Linked DNA regions of Enhydrobacter sp.. The main gene of each other region encodes a partner of the protein of the gene in region 2 in a complex. Links are inferred from orthologs where the notes say so. Each region holds a gene or a part of one and is shown on either strand. Other genes may lie near its edges.

What was found. The genes of interacting proteins can lie anywhere in the genome.
Region 1: the proteins of OJF58_RS20940 (region 2) and dnaG are in contact, whole or in part, in a crystal structure (PDB 2R6A), measured with the Geobacillus stearothermophilus proteins. The link is inferred for Enhydrobacter sp. from one-to-one orthologs. Residues at the interface, in WP_033016901.1 of Geobacillus stearothermophilus: Ser13, Glu15, Ala16, Gln18, Glu91, Leu92, Asp94, Ala95, Val96, Pro97, Thr98, Ala99, Ala100, Asn101, Tyr104, Tyr105, Ile108; in WP_049624496.1 of Geobacillus stearothermophilus: Lys456, Leu457, Leu458, Pro459, Ala460, Asn463, Ala464, Leu467, Leu535, Leu536, Ile537, Ala538, Gln544, Glu545, Asp548, Tyr549, His552.

What each region holds. Positions count from the first base shown.
Region 1 is NZ_CP126889.1:3,669,775-3,673,149, reverse strand. What follows is about bases 481-3,375. They hold dnaG (DNA primase), read left to right. Parts: upstream 481-894; coding sequence 895-2,856; downstream 2,857-3,375. Other genes in these bases: rpoD (RNA polymerase sigma factor RpoD), read left to right, coding at 3,024-3,375. Outside these bases: OJF58_RS18380 (TfoX/Sxy family protein), read left to right, coding at 10-363. UniProt on the Escherichia coli protein: RNA polymerase that catalyzes the synthesis of short RNA molecules used as primers for DNA polymerase during DNA replication.
Region 2 is NZ_CP126889.1:4,193,788-4,196,693, reverse strand. It holds OJF58_RS20940 (replicative DNA helicase), read left to right. Parts: upstream 1-641; coding sequence 642-2,171; downstream 2,172-2,906. Other genes in the region: alr (alanine racemase), read left to right, coding at 2,179-2,906; OJF58_RS20945 (cyclopropane-fatty-acyl-phospholipid synthase family protein), read left to right, coding at 1-551. UniProt on the Escherichia coli protein: The main replicative DNA helicase, it participates in initiation and elongation during chromosome replication. Travels ahead of the DNA replisome, separating dsDNA into templates for DNA synthesis.

The sequences.
Region 1 (3,375 bases), 520 kb from region 2 along the record:
GAGTTGTCCGTGGCCTACGACGAGAAGACGGCGGAACGGGTTCGCAAGGTGCTCTCCGGCCGTCGAGACGTGGTCGAGAAGAAGCTGATGGGCGGTCTCTGCTTCATGGTGAAGGACGGTATGTGCTGTTCCGTGAGCGGCCGCGGCGGCCTCCTGGTCCGGGTTGGCCCAGAGGCCTTCGAGCGCATGCTGGCCGAGCCGCACGTCGCGCCAATGGAAATGCGCGGGAGGACTATGACGGGCTTCGTGCGGGTGATGCCGGAGGGCTATCGAACGGAGGCGGCGTTGCGAAAGTGGGTACAACGCGGCGTTGATTTCGTCCTGTCCCCGCCGGCCAAGCCCAGCCGCAAACGAGCGAAATAGCGCTCATCGTCATGCGGACCGCGCGCATCCTGCGCGCTCATGAGCGGGCTGGAAGCCCGCGGTCCAGCAGCACGATGGTCGTGTCCCGGATGGTGGTGTAGCTGGGGAGAGCAAGGCCGCGAGCGAGCGCGCTGTTTGATGGCGCCGTAGCGAGGGAGCGGCCTTGCGGGGGTCACCGGCGATTTCCGGTTAGGGTTGGGTTGCGAGCTCCAACCTGCACGCTCCCCTGGAGCGCCTCAACGGCGAGATCAAGCGCCGCACCGAGGTCGTCGGCATCTTCCCCAATGAAGCGGCCATCGTTCGACTCGTCGGGGCCATCCTGCTCGAGCAGAACGACGAGTGGGCCGTCCAGCGCTCCCGCTACATCACGCTGGAAAGCATCGCCCCCGTAAGCGATGATCCTCTCGTCGGGCTGCCTGCTGTGGCTGCCTGATCGATCCGGCTCACGCCGAAGATCGCTGTGCTGACTCAGCGCCAGCTACACCACGTCTCGGGGCACGATCCAGCACGATCCCCGTTATCCCCTTCAAGGTGCCGAGTGCAACGGCGCAGGGTGCGCACTACACTTGGGTCATGGCCTTCCCCTCGGGCTTTCTGGATGAATTGCGCGCGCGCCTCAGCCTCAGCGACATCGTCGGCCGCAAGGTCGCGCTGAAGCGCCGCTCGGGCGCGGAATTCGCCGGGCTCTGCCCGTTCCACAACGAGAAGACGCCCTCCTTCACGGTGAACGACCGCAAGGGCTTCTTCCACTGCTTCGGCTGCGGCGAGCATGGCGATGCGGTGGGCTTCGTCATGAAAACCGAGGGCCTCTCCTTCCCCGAAGCGGTGGAGAAGCTCGCGCGCGAGGCGGGCCTGCCGGTACCGCGCGCCACGCCGGTTGAGCGGGCGCGTGCCGAGCGCGCGGCGACCTTGCAGGAGGTGGTCGAGGCGGCCGCGCGCTGGTTCCAGAAGCAGCTTCGCCTGCCCGTCGGCCGGCCGGGCCTCGACTATCTGCGCGGCCGCGGCCTCGGCGACGAGACGATCGACGACTTCCGCCTGGGCTTCGCGCCGGACTCGCGCGACGGCCTGCTCGCGGCGCTGAAGCGCGAGGGCGTGCCGGTCGACAAGATCGTCGAGGCGGGGCTTGCCATCCAGCCGGAGGACCAGGGCCGCGAGCCCTACGACCGCTTCCGCGGCCGGGTGATGTTCACCATCAACGACCGGCGCGGCCGCGCCATCGCCTTCGGCGGCCGCGTCATGGGCGCAGGCGAGCCCAAGTACCTCAACTCGCCCGAGACGCCCCTCTTCCACAAGGGCGCCAACCTCTATTGCCTGGACCGCGCCCGCGTCGCGGCTGCCGGCGAGCAGCCGGTGATCGTGGCCGAAGGCTACATGGACGTGATCGCCCTGCACGGCGCGGGCTTTACAGGCGCCGTGGCGCCCTTGGGCACGGCCCTCACCGAAGGCCAGCTCGGCGAGCTTTGGAAGCTCGCCGACGAGCCCTGTCTCTGCTTCGACGGCGACAATGCCGGCCGCCGCGCGGCCCAGCGCGCCGCCGACCGCGCGCTGCCGCTGTTGCGGCCGGGCAAGAGCCTGCGCTTCCTGGCGCTGCCGGCCGGCGAGGATCCCGACAGCCTGATCCGCTCCCACGGGGCGCAGGCGATCCGCCGGGTCCTGGAACTCGCCCGCCCGCTCGCCGACCTCGTCTGGGAGATGGAGACCGACGGCAGGCCCATCGACACGCCCGAGCGGCAGGCGAGCCTGCAGAGCGCGCTGCAGCAGCGGGTCGAGCAGATCGCCGATCCGATGGTGCGCCGCTACTACAGCCAGGAGATGTGGAACCGCCTGCAGCGCCTGCGCGAGGCCGAGCGCGCGGCCTGGCGGTCGGCCGGGCGGCCACCCGGCCGGGCGGGCGCGAAAACCGGCGCCACCCGCCTGCCGCGCGGGCCCGCCGGCCCCTGGGGCGTACCGGCCTCGGCCGGCGCCGACGCGCGGCGCGCGGCCATCGATCTCGACGGCGCCTCGCGCCAGGTCCAGATCCTGCTGGGCGCCTTGGTCGAGCGGCCGGCCATGCTGCATGTCCTGGCCGAAGAGGCGGGCCGCCTGCCGACCGAGCGCCATCCCGAGCTGGCCCGGCTGCAGCGCGGGCTGCTGGACGCGCTCGCCCTGGTGCCGCTCGGGGTCGATCCCGCGGCCGACGATGCCGCAGCCGGCGACGCGCCCCTTGAAGCGCAGCTCATCACCGACCATCTGCGGCGCAACGGTTTGGAGCGGCTGGCCGAGACGGCCCGGTCGAAGGCACGGCAGGTTTTCCGAAGCAACCCTCAGGACAACGACGGCTGGGTCGGTCAGTGGCGGCGGATTGCCGACCACATGACCCGGCATCTGGCCAACATGACGGAACTGGAGCAGGCCCGGGACGCGCTGGCCCGCAATCCGACCGAGGAGAACGACGAAAGGATGAAGGCCCTGCTCAACCGGATCAGCCGGGAAACCCTGGAAGCCAGCCGATAGGTGCCGTCGGGCGCAATTTCGAGGATTCACCCCTATCGCGGCTTGGCGTTATATCCCATATAGTAGAGGGTAGAATTTGCGGGTCGCCCGCCCGCCTTCCTCCCTTGACCCGATTCCCGGCCTTCATCGGCCGCTAACCCTGTTTGTCGCATTATCAAGGAAAAGAAATGGCGACTAAGACCGCTACCGTCAGTCAACCCGAAGCTCCCGAGGCCCGCGACGACGGGCCGGATGCTCCCCTCCTCGATACTCTGGGAGCCGAACTCAAGAAACTGATCCAGAAGGGCAAGGAGCGCGGCTACGTCACCTACGACGAGCTGAACGCCGCCCTGCCGCCGGACGAGGTCTCGTCCGAGCAGATCGAGGACACGATGGCGATGCTCTCGGAGGCGGGCGTCAACGTCGTGGAGTCCGAGGAGCAGGAAGACACCACCACCTCCGGCGCGACCGAGCCCGCCAAGACCGCCGTGGTGGCGGCCGAGGCGACCGGCGAGGACGAGGAGCTCGGCCGCACCGACG
Region 2 (2,906 bases):
TGGACTATCGCCAGGAGGACGGACGCTATGATCGCATCGTCTCCGTCGGCATGTTCGAGCATGTGGGCGTCGCCCACTACATCGAGTACTTCCGCAAGGTGAAGAGCCTCCTCAAGGAGGACGGCGTGATGCTGCTGCACGCCATCGGCCGCATGGAGCCGCCCGGCGGCACGAATACCTGGCTCAAGAAGTACATCTTTCCCGGCGGCTACACGCCCGCCCTGTCGGAGGTGCTGACGGCGATCGAGAAGGTCGGGCTCTGGGTGACCGATATCGAGGTCCTGCGCCTGCACTATGCGGGAACGCTTCGCCAATGGCGCACCCGTTTCAACGCCAATCGTGAACGCATCAAGCAGATGGCCGGCTACGACGAGCGCTTCTGCCGCATGTGGGAGTTCTATCTCGCCGGCTGCGAAGTGGCGTTCCGGTACATGAACCAGATGGTCTTCCAGATCCAGATCGCCCGGAAGCTGGATGCCGTGCCGCTGACCCGCGACTATATGGTGGATACGGAGCGCAGGGCTACCGCTCACTCGATGGCGGCCGAGTAAACCCCGCTTTTTTCCACCTGTGGGCAGGCAGTGGCGGCCAAGCGCGTTTCTGTCTAGAGTTTGCCCCTCTCTAATGGCAAAGGCTCTTCCATGGAGCCCAAGCAAGATCGAAAAGTCGCCCTCCTCCCGGGCGTCGAAGAACCGCACATCCGCCTGCCGCCGGAGAATCTCGAGGCGGAGCAGGCGCTGTTGGGATCGATCCTCGTCAACAATGCGGCCTACCATCGAGTCGGCGAGTTCCTGAAGGGCGAGCACTTCGCCAACGCCCTGCACGGCAAGCTCTACGACGACATCGCTCGCCTGATCGAGAAGGGACAGGTCGTGAGCGTGATCACGCTCAAGACCTACCTCGAGCAGGACGAGGCCATGAAGGAGGCGGGCGGCGCCGAATATCTGGCGAATCTCGCCGCTGCCTCGGTGCACGTCATCGACGCCGAGCAGTACGGCCGCGTGATCCACGACCTCTATCTCCGCCGCCAGCTCATCGCCCTCGGGCACGATGTGGTGAACGGCGCCTTCAAGCCGACGCTCGAAGAAAGCGCGATGGAGCAGATCGAGACGGCGGAGAAGCAGCTCTACGACCTTGCGAGCGTCGGTCAGATCGAAGGCGGCTTCAAACCGTTTCGCGCTTCGCTGACCGAGGCGATGGTGGCGGCAGAGGCCGCCTATCACCGGGCCGGCCAGCTCACCGGTGTGGCGACCGGCCTTTTCCAGCTCGACCAGCTCCTGGGCGGTCTGCACAAGTCCGACCTGATCATCCTCGCCGGTCGGCCGGCCATGGGCAAAAGCTCGTTGGCGACCAATATCGGCTTCAACGCCGCCAGGGCCTACCGCGAGGAGCACGACGCGAACGGGCGCGCGAAGGCGGTGGATGGCGCGGTGGTCGGCTTCTTCTCGCTCGAGATGTCGGCCGAGCAACTTGCCACCCGCATGATCTCCGAGCAGGCCGAGATCCCTTCCGAGAAGATCCGCAAGGGCGAGCTCATCAGTGCGGATTTCGACAAGGTCCTGTCGGTGGCCAATGAACTCGAGCATCTGAACTTTTTCATCGACGATACGCCTGCCCTGTCGATCGCCGCCCTGCGCACGCGCGCCCGCCGGCTAAAGCGCATGCACGGCCTGGGGCTCCTGATCGTCGACTACCTGCAATTGCTGGCGCCTTCGGGCCGGACGCGTCAGGAGAACCGCGTGCAGGAAGTGTCGGAGATCACGCGTGGCCTCAAGACGCTCGCCAAGGAGCTCGATGTGCCCGTTCTGGCGCTCTCCCAGCTCAGCCGCGCCGTCGAGCAGCGCGAGGACAAGCGTCCGCAGCTCGCCGACCTGCGCGAATCGGGCTCGATCGAGCAGGACGCCGACGTCGTCATGTTCATCTATCGCGACGAATACTACCTGATGCGCGACGAACCCCAGCGGCGCGCCGAGGAGAGCGATCAGCGCTTCAACGAGCGGCACGATGCGTGGCGACAGCGCTGCGAGCAGCAGTACGGCAAGGCCGAGGTGATCGTCGCCAAGCAGCGCCACGGCCCGACGGGCATCGTGAGACTGGCTTTCGAGGGCCAGTTCACCAAGTTCGGCAATCTGCCGGCCGACGACGATCGGTCGGGTGCACCGGCCTTCTAGGTCGTCGGTGTCTGCCTCCTTCGACTCCGACGCGACGCGCCGGGCGGGCGCGATTTTGACCGTCGATCTGGCGGCGATCGCCGCCAACTGGCGTGGCCTGCGCGATGCCGGCCGCGCCGTCGGCCATCCGGTGGAATGCGCTGCGGTGCTCAAGGCCGATGCCTACGGCACGGGCGCCGCGATCGTGGGGCCGCGGCTCGCCGCCGAAGGCTGCCGTCATTTCTTCGTTGCCCATATCGAGGAGGGCATCGCGCTCCGCGCCGTGGTGCCGGACGCGCCGATCTACGTCTTGAACGGCCTGCTGGCCAACACGGAGCCCGACTTCGTGGAGCACGGCCTCACGCCGGTGCTGAACGAGCTCGGCCAGCTCAATGCCTGGCGCGCCGCCGCCCAGCGCTACAACCGCGCGCTCGACGCCGTGATCCATATCGATACCGGCATGCACCGCCTGGGTTTCGGGCCCGAGGAGGCGCAGGTGCTGATCAACGAGCGGGGCCGCCTGCGCGGGCTCCGCCTGGCGCTGCTGATGAGTCATCTCGTGGTGTCGGAAGAGCCCGGCAATCCGGTCAACGGCGAGCAGCTTTCGCGCTTCCGTACCTTCGTTCGCGCGATGCCGGGCGCCCCCGCCTCGCTCGCCAACTCGTCCGGCATCTTCCTCGGACCCGACTATCATTTCGATCTGCTGCGGCCCGGCGCCGCGCTCTACGGCATCAATCCTCTGCCCGGGCAGCCCAA